DNA from 4 places in the Bacillus sp. 1NLA3E genome. Region 4 is predicted to be linked to each of the others. Evidence: predicted binding sites of a transcription regulator. Region 4 holds the regulator's gene; each other region holds the start of a gene.

Region 1 (3,200 bases), 390 kb from region 4:
CTAGTTTTTCAGCACCCTCTAAACCATCTGCGGAAGTCATTTCCGTTCCTTTTTCAACAGCCTTTGTCCAAAGGAAACATGGAATGGATGCTTTAACTGGATTTTCGTAAGCAAAAGGGTAGACGATATTTGCACGGTTCCAATAACCGGTACCTGCGGCCCAACCACCAAGCTTTCCTACATTACCAGTTAAACAAGCAAGCTGCGCCCCGCCTCGCATAATTTGTTCTCCATAAGCGTGCCGTTGTGGCCCCCAGCCTTGAATAAGAGCAGCAGGTTTAGTTGTGGCATACTCGCGAGCTATTTGGCGGATTTTATCGGCAGGAACACGACAGATTTTTTCAGCCCATTCAGGCGTTTTTGGTATTCCATCTTTTTCACCAAGTAAATAACTCTTTAACGATTCTTTCTTTTCGACTCCATCTGGCATATGTTCGCCATCAAAGCCCACGCAATATTTATCTAAGAAAGCTTGATCATGTAATTTTTCGGTTACGATAACATAGCCCATCGCATCCATCAAAGCATTATCGGTTGTCGGTAAAATTGGAATCCACTCATCAGCATATGTGATAGCGGTATCTGTATAACGAGGGTCGATTACAACAATCTTTGCCCCATTTTTCTTTGCCTGCAGTAAATACTCACGGTAAGGTGTTGAATAAACCATTTCCCCAGGGTTTTGTCCCCAAAGAATAATATATTTTGAATGAAGGAGAGTATCGAAGCTACTTCCTGAATTATTGTCCCCATATGTATAAGGGGTGGCAACGTTACCTGCTCCAGAACTGTAATCATTTCGATAGTTTAAGTAGCCCCCTGTAAGTGACAACAGTTTGCGAACAGAGGTACTTCCCCCGTGTAGTCCCCAGCATTGACCAGTAGCATAAATATCAAATCTTGACTCTGGACCATACTTATCACCAATTCTTTTCATTTCAGAGGCAATCGTATTTACTGCTTCTTTCCATGATATGCGTTCAAACTTTCCTTCACCGCGCTTGCCAACACGTTTCATCGGATATTTCAAGCGATCTGGATGATAGAGCATTGAACGATAGCTTCTTCCTCTAACACACGCACGCAATGGGGGAGCGGAGAGATCATCAGCCTTAGATGTATCAGTGCTGACACGGACAACCACGCCATCTTTAACATGGGCCTTAATAATGCAACGGCCCCCACAGTTATTAACATTACATGTTGAAACGATTACCTCGGTGTCGTCCTCTTTGACCGTAGTTGTTTCTTTACGGTCAATCAAAAGTTTTGTCCCGATGCCACCAGCAATAACTGGTACGGCCACGGCCCCAGACCATTTTAAAAATGTCCGACGTTTCATATTTTTTGAAATAAGCTTGGAAAACTGGTTTTTATCTGACATCTGCCAATGCCTCCTTCATTTCTGTTAAAGATTCTGACTCAGACTCAATAAAATCCTGGAGCAGTAATGCAGCTCCTTTATATAAAAAGCTATCTGTGTTTTTGATAATCTTCCCGCAAAATGCGGGTACCCATTGGATCAGGTGCAGATCTAAAAAGTTTATCTGGTAGTCAAATAGCTCTGCCAGTTTCACAGAATCGCTTTCATTTAAACATAGGTCATTTAAAAAAATAATAAAGTCTAATTCAATCACAAGATGGTCATCAGGCTCATTGTTTTCACCGTGAAATTGAAGTCCAAAGTGGTGATATTGTTCGCGAACCTGATAAGTGGTTTTATCAAAAAGCAGGCGTTCCTTGCTGGTATATACTGATTCCCAAGGAGGGGCGACGATGGGTCCAGGCCCAACAAATAATCTATTAAATTCGTCTTTTTCAAGTTGCAGTTGATTTTCGGTTACCTGTTCAAAAAACTGGTGCAGATACTGACCAGCTTGATCCAGGGCTTGAAGTTCTTGCAAATTACCGTCTTTTTTAAGTTGCGAAATGGTTTCTGGAGTGAACGGTTCGAAAAATAATAATTGTAAAAACCGGTAAAAATTCTGTCTCGCTTTTAAGTAATCATGAAGCGGGGCAACATCTACAGTCTGCATAAGTCAGCTCCCATTCTGAATATATATGTTGTGAAGTATTTCACAATATATATGGTCATGCAAATGCCCACCGTACAAAAGGGTGGGTGTGGAATAAGTCACATCGGTTTACTTCATATATGAATATAATAAAGAATTTATCTACCATCGATTGTATCGTATTCATGTTTTATCGTACTTAGGTATAAGGATATTTCACATATTATTCAAAATGTAAAGACAAAATATGGACGATTTTATTCTTTTAAGATAATTTTAATAAGTTCGTGGAGGTTGGAATGGCCTAATAATTTTAATCAGAATCCGTCCAAAATGCGGCACTATTTTTTAAAAGGGATAATAGACTTTGACTAAGGGCAATCACTATACTATAATTAGAATGTTATGGGTCGAAAAGCGGAAGCGCCCGGTTAACGACGTATGGACTGGAGCGCACCGACTGAGATAAAGGAAACACGAAGAGCGCTAGCGATTCGATGTTGACTTATCGTAGGGAGGTGGGTGAAGTCCACTAGTCGTTGGGCGCTGGAGCTAGACAGTAATCTAAATTTAAAGTTTATACTTTCTTAATTTTGGAAAAAGGCAGAGCGCCGTTATATAAATATTTAATTGAAATGGATAAGAGGTGAATGGCTATGTTTGATCGTCTTCAAACTGTCGAAGATCGTTATGAAAGGCTGAATGAGCTGCTGAGCGATCCCGATATTGTAAATGATCCGAAAAAATTGCGGGATTTTTCAAAAGAGCAATCAGATATGCAGGATACTGTGCAAACATATCGTCAGTATAAAGAAATAAAAGAACAGATTCAGGATGCAAAGGCCATGCTCGACGAAAAGCTAGATGCTGACATGCGCGAAATGGTAAAAGAAGAATTGAATGAGCTTGAAGGGCAATTAACTACTCTCGAAATTCAGCTTAAACAGCTCCTTATTCCAAAGGATCCGAATGATGACAAAAACGTCATTTTTGAAATTCGTGGAGCAGCAGGCGGAGATGAAGCGGCATTATTTGCTGGGACACTTTACCGGATGTATAGTCGCTATGCTGACTTACAAGGCTGGAAAACAGAAGTGGTCGAAGCAAACCCAACCGGTCTAGGCGGATTTAAAGAGATTATTTTTATGATTAATGGTAAAGGTGCCTACTCCAAATTGAAATTTG
Region 2 (3,200 bases), 190 kb from region 4:
ATGTGAGGAATACGACCACAATCGATACGGCAAACCAGCATAAAACGGTTTGAACAAGCCCAAGCTTCCACCCTTGTCTCGGTAATATATAACCAGCAACAATCGCCACTAGAATATTAATCCCCATGCCAATCATTGCCCCTTTGGACAGAAGAATAGAATGACTAATCAACTCTTCTCCATTAAAATCCAAGCGATTCGTTAGTAATGCAGCCAGATAAACAGCTGGAAATGCAGCAAAGATTCCGCCTGCCTTTTCTCCAAGCTTCCTTGCCACAAGGGTGGCGACAACGACGGCGGTTCCACCTAGAAGGAACCTGATCAATAGGGCAGTGAGCGATACCCCAGTCATTACATTCCGCCTCTCTTTATGGCAGAAACATTTGATTTTTGTACTTGAGGCTCAATTTTCACAAGGCTTTTCTTATATGCTTGATAATAAGCTAGGGCAACAAAGACTGATCCCCCAACTGCATTTCCTAAAAAGACAGGAACGAAGTTATGAAGATATTCAATCCAAGTGAAGTGACCTGCAAAAATAGCCGCCGGAATGACAAACATATTTGCCACAACGTGTTGAAATCCAATTGCCACAAAAGTCATCGTCGGGAACCAAATTCCAAGAATTTTTCCCGTCATATCCTCTGAACCGTAGGATAACCAAACTGCAGCAGCAACCAGCCAATTGCAGCCAATTCCTGAGAAGAAAGCTTGTGCAAAAGTAACATCTAACTTATGTTCTGCGATACTTACCGTTTTTTCTAAAAAAGGAGCAGTTTCGGTGAGTCCAACAATATGACCAAAAACATAAGCTACAAAAATAGCTCCAATAAAATTACTAACCGTGATTAAAAACCAATTATAGATCAGCTGTTTTGTAGTTATTTTCCCTGCCAGCCTGGCTAATGGTACAGCCATCATATTTCCGGTTAATAGTTCTCCGCCTGCAATTAAAGTTAAAATAAGTCCGATTGGAAAAAGAGATGCTCCTAAAATAGAGCCAATCCCGGCAAAATCTCCTGTTAATGTAGCGGTAACACGAATAAAAAGCAGGTATCCTAATGAGATAAATGCGCCTGCCTGGAACCCCAATATTACAGTTTTCAACAATGGATATTTTGTTTTTTTCGTCCCATTCTCAACCGTAATGCTGGCAATTTGTTCCGGCTTGTAAAACGACATGTTGATCAGTTCCTTTCAAAGACCAGAAATAATATTTTAAATATAATTTTTTGTGAAGTACGTAACAGATATATTTACCCTTCATTATTTTAACTCATTTTATTTAAGCTTCCTGTGAACTTTTTGCTAATGTTTATGTAACGCTTACATTTCCATTTATACCACTTCGATGAAATTGATATCCTTGCTTTGCTGTTAGGAATGGATTGCCAGGTAATCTATTTCCAAAAATTTTCCCACCATATTAAATACTTTTATATTACAATGATTATTATCATGTAAAAAATCTCGAACTAACTGAATTGAAAGAAGTGAAAGTATTGGTAACACGAAATAAGAAATTGATTTACTTAACCTTAATTTTGGTTATGGCAGCTTGGGGATTAAATGTCATCGCTACAAAATTAATTGTAACAACCTTTATGCCAGTGACTGTGACAGCTTTTCGTATCTTTACTGCTGGAGTTTGTGTGTTTATCATTCTTGCCTTAATGAAAAAAGTACGACTTCCGTCAAAAAGGGAATTTAAATTTATCATCATCGGGGCCATTTTTAATGTTGTTGGCCATCATTACTTTTTATCGATTGGACTTAAAACCACGACTGCCTCGAATGGTGGACTTATTCTAGGATTGGGACCTTTATTAACAACTATTCTAGCAATTATCTTTTTAGGAAGCTCGATTACGATGGCTCGAATTGTTGGCGTAATACTTGGGTTCACAGGAGTAGCCTTAGTGGTTTTGAAAAATGGAAGTATCGGTTCGGTGTCAATCGGGGATCTTTATGTATTTCTGGCAATTCTTTCACAGGCAATCAGCTTTATTTTTATCAGTAAGATATCCAGATCCTTAGATCCAAGGCTTATGACAGGTTATATGCTTTTAATTGGTTCTGGGGTTTTATTTCTGATTAGCTTAGTGGAGGAGCCAAACGGTCTTAACAGTTTAGCGGAAGGGTCATTTAACATCTGGATGGTATTTTTTGCTTCTGCTTTTATTGCAACCGCACTAGGTCATATGGTCTACAACTTTGCAATAGGCCAAATTGGGGCTGCTGAAGCATCCGTTTTTATTAATTTAAATCCATTCTTTGCCCTCATCAGTGCAGTCATCTTCTTAAATGAACAAATTGTTGCTACCCAGATTATTGGCTTCCTATTAATTATAGCAGGCGTTCTGATTGGCTCAGACATCTGGAAAGTAATCATCAAAAACTCACGACAAAGAAAAAACAAACAAAGAATAAGTGCCTGACCCCCACTACGTTTATGCGGTAACGCACCGGGGGTCAGGCACCATATGTCGCGATAATACGCTAATGTACTAAACAACCAAGGCTAAGCCTCAGGTATTTTATTTAATGCTAGTTAGTATTTTAAAGCTTTCTTCAAAGCGATTAAGAAGGTTTTTTTGGCTGTCACGAGCTAGTTTAGCATATTCATTCGTAACCTTTTGCCATCCGCCTCTTCTTTCACGTGAATATTGGATGAATGATTCACTGTTTTCTTCGATTCCTTTTTCAAAACGATCTAATAGATCAAAAGTAGATTTAATTGGTGTTAATGCGATTTTTTCAAAGCGAGTTGACACGTCGTTTAATTGGTCTGTCAGCTCAGAAAAGTTTAATTCATCTTTCACGCCATTCTTACTTGCAAAATTGCTAACCCCTTTAACAATCTCGCTGTTTGTTTCTTTTGATTCACGATATATACTGCTTAATGATTTTCTGAACTCTTGATTTAATTTAATCACTTCTTTAAGAGATTTCAGATAAGCATCTTCACGATCTTCGCTAAATTGGTTTGATCTCTCTAAACTTTCTTCATATTGATCCCAAACTGTTTCAACAAATAATTCCGTCGCATTTGTTTCTGCTTTAGGCTCAGTTCTTTTTTGAGCTGTTTTTAAAACCTCTACTTGTTCATTCTTCTTCGGATTCATTATGATTTCTCCCCTTGTCCGCATTTTTTTCCCTATTGTATCCTTCTGTTTTAAAAGAAGGGATATAGAGCTCAA
Region 3 (3,200 bases), 800 kb from region 4:
CATTATCATTGGAACTAAGCTCATTTACGGAGTAGATTGGGGAGACTCTATTGCTGGGATTATGTTAATGACCTTTAGCTTCGTGATAAGTGCTTGCGGACTAGGAGTATTAGTTGGTTCCTTCATCAAGAAAGAAAAGGCCTTCAATGTTGCCGGAAGTCTAGGTACTCAAATAATGGCAGCACTAGGGGGAAGTATGGTCCCAATATATGTTTTCCCAGATTGGGTGGCAACGGTGACGAAGATTCTACCAAATGGTCTGGCATTACAAACTTATTTGGATCTGATGTCGGGGTCCTCGTTCTTGGAAGTTCTTCCTTCTATAGCTTTATCATTTGGTCTTGGTTTCATCTTTTTTGCTATTGGTTTGATACGCCTTTCAACCGAAAGGAGAGGTAGTTATGCGTAGTATTTTTGCGATTGCTTCGATCCATTTAAAAGAGTTCTTTAAGACCCCATCTTCCATTGTGCTTATGTTCGTTTTACCAATCGTATTTGGCATTATTTTTGGAGGAATGGCGACAAATTCAGAAACAACTAAACCCCTTGTCAACATTGTTACAAATAAAGGCGAGGTAAATTCTCAAGTGGTAAACCTGTTAGAAAAGAATGACAACTATCAATGGAAGAAGGTTTCGGAAAAACAGGCGAAGCAGAATGTCCTCAATCAGGATGCTGTTGCGGCAATTATCATTCCAGACGATATTGGAAAAAGATTAACTGAGAATAAACCTGTGTTGGATACCATCGTTCAAAGAAAATCGGAAGCTTACCTTGGATTGGTTCCGCATTTGGAAGGAACAGCACGGATGGTGAACAACTCTTATCAAGCTGTAAAAGGGATGGATGAGAAGGCTGTCCCAGTTTTACTTAAAGCTGTCGCGGGCAGTAAAGGTGTGAAAATCGACCAGGAAATCGTCCAAAAAAATGATGAATTGAAACAATCGGTAAATTTAATGTTTGTTGGCTTTGCGATTATGTTTATGATGTTTGGACTGTCAGGGGCTTCTTCAACCATATTAGACGAGCGAAAAGGGGGAACATGGTCGAGGCTTTTGACTACCCCAGCAAGTAAACTTCAAATCATCCTGGGATATTTAGTCTCATATTTTTTGATGGGTTGGGTTCAGTTTGCCACGCTGATGGTAGCGATGAGCCTTTTGTTTGACTCAACATGGGGAGATTTATCTTATATGATTCCGTTCGCTTCCCTCGTAATTTTATGTGTGGTTGGTTTTGGTTTAATGATTGCAGGGCTAGTCAAGACAAAACAACAGGCGGCTGCAATTGGCGCTGTGTTAATTGTTAGCACGTGTATGCTTGGAGGCTTATATTGGCCACTTGATATTGTGCCGGAGCTTATGCGGAAAATTTCATTAGGAGTTCCACAGAGCTGGGCGATGTCGGGCTTTAAAGAAATTATTAGTGGGAGTTTGCATACAGAAACGTTAATAAAGGATTCCTTAGCCCTATTAAGTTTTACCGCGTTCTTCTTTTTAATAGGATTGCGACTAGTTAAATACGAATAATCCGTCACATTTTAGCCATAAAATAAAGCGTCTCTTGGATTTCATCAATTTATGTGAGGTAGTTCACTTTTGTTAGTTTCAAAGTGACATATAATACATTTGCGAGTTGATTGAATTGGAAATTAGGAGGCGCTAAATTATGGGATTTAATCGTGATTTTAATCGTGATCCTTTTATTGTTATATGGGAATTAACTAGAGCGTGCCAATTAAAATGTTTACATTGTCGTGCAGAAGCACAATATAGACGAGATCCACGGGAGTTATCCTTTGAAGAGGGCAAAGCTTTGATTGACCAAATAAAAGAAATGAATAATCCAATGCTAGTATTTACGGGTGGAGATCCCTTGGAGAGAGAAGATGTTTTTGACATTGCAGACTATGCAGTTAAAAAAGGTGTTCGTGTTTCAATGACTCCAAGTGCTACCCCTAACGTCACAAAGGAAGCAATTGAAAAGGCCAAGGAAGTTGGTCTTGCTCGTTGGGCATTCAGCTTGGACGGACCGACTGCAGAAATCCATGACCATTTCCGAGGAACAGCAGGATCATATGATTTAACGATTGAACGAATTAAATATTTGCATGAATTAGAAATTCCAGTACAAATCAATACGGTTATTTCACGATATAATATTGATCATTTGGAAGAAATGGCGAAAGTCGTGGAAAGCCTTGAGTGCGTGCTATGGAGTGTATTTTTCCTTGTTCCAACTGGAAGAGGACAAACGAGCGATATGATTTCTCCTGTTCAACACGAAAAAGTATTCCAATGGTTATATCAATTAAGTAAACGAGTACCTTTTGATATAAAAACAACGGCAGCGCAACATTATCGCCGTGTTGTGATCCAGCAGAAAATGAAAGAAGCAAAAGAAAAACCACAAGAAATCGAATATTTAGATGCATTAACACAGCAAGGTTTAACTGGATCTATTGATGGTTTAGGTAGAGCACCAAAAGGAGTGAATGATGGGAACGGCTTTATGTTTATCTCTCATATTGGAGATGTTTACCCAAGTGGTTTATTACCAATTAAAGTTGGGAATGTTCGTGAGCAGCCATTAGCCGAAATCTATCGTGATTCTCCAGTCATGAAAGCTTTAAGGGACCCAGACCAATATAAAGGAAAATGTGGTCAGTGTGAATTCCGACACGTTTGTGGTGGCTCACGTTCACGGGCCTATGCGATGACTGGCGACTATTTAGAGAGTGAACCATTCTGTGTTTATATCCCGAAGGCAATGCGTAAAAAGGAAGAAGTATTAGAAAAATAAAAAGAGGCTGGGCTTAGCCCAACCTCTTTCAACTATATAAGATTAAATTGCGATTTATTGTATAGCGCAAGGTGCCTTGTGCTTTTCTTATTCTATACTACAGTAAACAGCCGAACAGTTTTCACAGCCGATTTCTTTCTTCAAATACTGAAGGTCTTGAACTAAGATTTTCCCTTTTTTTACAGAGATAATGTCATGTCGCTTCAAATCATTTAAGATTCTATTTGTACTTTCCCGGGATGTTCCGCAAAAATTAGCAAGCTCTTGATTTGTTAATGGTAAATCAATAAGGATTCCATCTTGTTTTTCTATTCCATAACTATTGGTCATTCTGATGAGGGTAGAATATAGTGCCCCTTTTTTACCGTTCAACACAAGGTCACGAAATTTAGTTTGGG
Region 4 (3,200 bases):
CAATTCCTGATTTTCATTATTATGATGGATCAATACAATATGATCTGTGTATACGGCAAAAATACTGTTTTTAAAAATCTTTCCTAGTTCCTTTAATATTGGATGTAATTGCGAGTTTAAATGAGTTGGATTTACTGATTGAATCACAGCCATATAAATATTTTTATTCAATTTCAAATTCAAGGTGCTGATTCGTGCTTCGATAAATTCTCTTTTTTCAATTGAATTTTCCAGCATATCCCTAAGAAAATGCTCATGTAGCATACCCTTGATATTTTTATTAAAGTAGTTGTTTTTCATTTCAAGGGAGATAATCTTGCATATTTTATCAGTCAGAATAAGGTCGCTTTCATCCCAATCAACATATCCTTTCATTACCACTGCATATCCAATGATAACTTTATCCAACATAATGGGCGCATGTATCAGTATGGTATCTTCCGGCAAAGGTTTGTCATGGCCGTAGCACTTCCAAAAATAGGAAGAACCTTTCTCTCGCATCGTATCTAACGCTTTTACCTGAAAAAAAGCTGCCATTGTTTGTTGAATCATCTGCTCATCCTGTCCGGCCATTTTATAAATCTCATTCTCAGGTCTTAAGTTTTGAGAAAAAGCAAGAATTTGAAAACCTAAATCATATATTATAATAGGGTTTCCAAGTAAGGAACAAGCTGTGTCCGCAATGGTTTGCAGATTTCCGGAACATGCAGCGTCTAAAAGCTTTTGAGGAATATAACCTTCATCACTAGATGTGAGGATAATGTTTTGTATCCGCGCATATAACGTATTAACGCTGACCGGCTTCTTAATTAAAATAAGATTGAGCATATCACAAGAAGTCAACTCAGTTGGAATTTCAAGGTCACATAGACACACTAAATTAATAGATGAACAAAACTGCGCTGGGTCTTGGAGTATGAAATCTTTGCAGATATACAAAATGTCATCCTTGAATTCTGACGGGATTTCCTCTATTAAAATGACTGTAGTTACCTTTTCATTTTTCCTGTTATTAATATATAGTTGGGGTTCGAATTCATCAAGCTCACATGAAACTCTGCGCATATTGGTTGTCATATCGGTCACCTCCAAATAAAAGAGCTGTTAACACAAAAAAAGAGGGAATCTCCTCCCTTTCCGCGGACGAACTGCCAAGCCCCCTCGTTCGAGCCTCGCGTGGGGTCATCCCCTTCTTTTTCCGCTGGAATATCGCAAATTCCCTTACAATCAACAAACATCGTTTAACAGACACCCATGCCAATCCCCTCGGCACATCTATAAATAAAAATAACAAAGGAAGTTATCCACAGTTATTTTTTGGGTAGGGCCTATTATTTAAATAAATAGGTCAAATGTGTTGAAAAAACTTAATCAAATACCATTGTATAATTGTCCCATTGAAATAACACAAAGAATAAAAGAATATATCATGACAAAATGCAAAAGTTTTATAGTGAATTCGTATGCAAGGGAAAATTGGAAATTCCCCATATAAAAAACCTGTATAGAATAAATTCTACACAGGTTTGAAAATCATATTAGTTTATCAACGGCCCTCTATGGGTACATTTTTTCCTTATTCCTCTTCTACCTTTGGATAGTGCTTTAAGAAATACACAAGTGATTGTAATTCTACGGCCAAATCAATATGATGAACACGAATGTCCGAAGGAACATTCAATCGTGCTGGCGTAAAATTTAGAATTCCTTTAATAGGACCACTGGTTAACCGATCAGTTGTCGCTTGCGCTACTGGAGCTGGAATCGTCAGAATCGCCACATGAATATTCTCTTCTTTGATTTTTTTCTCTAAATCATCCATATGAGCAACAGGAACATCAAGAATACTTGTTCCAACCTTTGCTGGGTCTACATCAAATGCAATGGCGATCTTCGTATTATTATTTTTTAAAAAATTATAATTTAATAAAGCTGTGCCTAGATTACCTACACCAATTAAAGCTACTTTTGTCAATTCATCCTGATCAAGCGTTTTCCGAAAAAAAGTTAACAGGTAATTCACATTGTAACCGTAGCCCTTTTTCCCTAACGCACCAAAATAAGAGAAGTCTCTGCGTATCGTCGCAGAATCTACTTTGACTGCCTCGCTTAGTTCTGCAGATGAAACGCGCTGTTTTCCGGATGTATGTAAATTTTTTAAGAAACGATAATACAGTGGTAATCTTTTTGCAGTGGCCTGTGGTATTTTGGATGAACCCTCATTTGCCATAACAACTCTCCTCTCCAATATAAAATTATTTCACACGGTTTTCTCTATGAAAATCTCCGCTTTTCCCACCTGTTTTTTCAACTAAAAACGTTTTTCCAATTACCATACCTTTATCGACTGCCTTACACATATCGTAAACCGTTAAAGCACAAACCGAGGCTGCTGTTAACGCTTCCATTTCCACACCTGTATTTCCTTTTGTTTTAACCTTTGCTGAAATGTGCAAAATATAGTCATTATTTTCTTTTCCCCATGAAAAAGAAATATCTACACCATTTAAGGGAATCGGGTGACACATTGGAATAATATCCCAAGTTTTTTTACATGCCATTACTGCTGCAACTTGTGCAACTGCTAGGACATCCCCTTTTTTCATTTCATTATTGGTTATTTTTTCATAAATATCACAGCTAACAGTAATACTTGAATAAGCGAGAGCTGTTCTAATTGTTTCAGGTTTACTGCTAACATCGACCATTTTAGCACGGCCTTCTTCATTAAAATGCGTAAATTCTCCCATATGTACACACCTTTCTAACAAAATCATACACTATTTTTCCAAACATGTATGTATCAACTTGTATTTTCCTTCACAAGATTGGAGTTATTGCTGATATGATAGGAATACGATAAACTTACTCTATCGCAATAGAGGTGAAAAACAATGATATTATTACAAGTAAACCAATTAAATAAATATTATGGTGCAGATCTTATTTTATCTAATATTAAACTAGAAGTACAAACTCGAGATAGAATTGCCTTAGTCGGCCGTAACGGTGCTGGAAAATCTACTCTGCTAAAAATCATTGCTGGGCAGATGTCCTTTGATTCTGGAGAAATCATGAAACCAAAGGAAGTTACGATTGGGTATTTAGCACAAAATACAGGGCTGGAATCAAGCCTTTCCATTTGGGAAGAAATGCTTACGGTTTTTGCTGGATTACGAATTCTTGAACAAAAGCTTCGA

The links. The regulator Rex, encoded in region 4, represses fermentation and respiration genes when NADH is low (regulators of the CRP and FNR family bind a similar motif). The targets are predictions, from matches to a motif close to TTGTGAAATATTTCACAA.
Region 1: the regulator Rex is predicted to act here: its motif matches at 2,065-2,082, upstream of B1NLA3E_RS22345 (TorD/DmsD family molecular chaperone).
Region 2: the regulator Rex is predicted to act here: its motif matches at 1,233-1,250, upstream of B1NLA3E_RS02170 (formate/nitrite transporter family protein).
Region 3: the regulator Rex is predicted to act here: its motif matches at 1,581-1,598, upstream of B1NLA3E_RS05070 (TIGR04053 family radical SAM/SPASM domain-containing protein).

Annotation. Positions count from the first base shown of each region.
Region 1 is NC_021171.1:4,657,070-4,660,269, reverse strand. Features, by position in the region: gene B1NLA3E_RS22350 (DMSO/selenate family reductase complex A subunit) at 1-1,384, opposite strand, end outside; gene B1NLA3E_RS22345 (TorD/DmsD family molecular chaperone) at 1,374-2,036, opposite strand; gene prfA (peptide chain release factor 1) at 2,672-3,200, shown strand, end outside.
Region 2 is NC_021171.1:412,923-416,122, reverse strand. Features, by position in the region: gene B1NLA3E_RS02175 (DUF3147 family protein) at 1-352, opposite strand, end outside; gene B1NLA3E_RS02170 (formate/nitrite transporter family protein) at 352-1,182, opposite strand; gene B1NLA3E_RS02165 (DMT family transporter) at 1,494-2,438, shown strand; gene B1NLA3E_RS02160 (hypothetical protein) at 2,538-3,125, opposite strand; gene B1NLA3E_RS02155 (helix-turn-helix transcriptional regulator) at 3,106-3,200, opposite strand, start outside.
Region 3 is NC_021171.1:1,030,756-1,033,955, forward strand. Features, by position in the region: gene B1NLA3E_RS05060 (ABC transporter permease) at 1-409, shown strand, start outside; gene B1NLA3E_RS05065 (ABC transporter permease) at 402-1,529, shown strand; gene B1NLA3E_RS05070 (TIGR04053 family radical SAM/SPASM domain-containing protein) at 1,669-2,802, shown strand; gene B1NLA3E_RS05075 (Crp/Fnr family transcriptional regulator) at 2,890-3,200, opposite strand, start outside.
Region 4 is NC_021171.1:226,550-229,749, reverse strand. Features, by position in the region: gene B1NLA3E_RS01245 (PucR family transcriptional regulator) at 1-939, opposite strand, end outside; gene B1NLA3E_RS01240 (redox-sensing transcriptional repressor Rex) at 1,577-2,230, opposite strand; gene moaC (cyclic pyranopterin monophosphate synthase MoaC) at 2,256-2,750, opposite strand; gene B1NLA3E_RS01230 (ABC-F family ATP-binding cassette domain-containing protein) at 2,895-3,200, shown strand, end outside.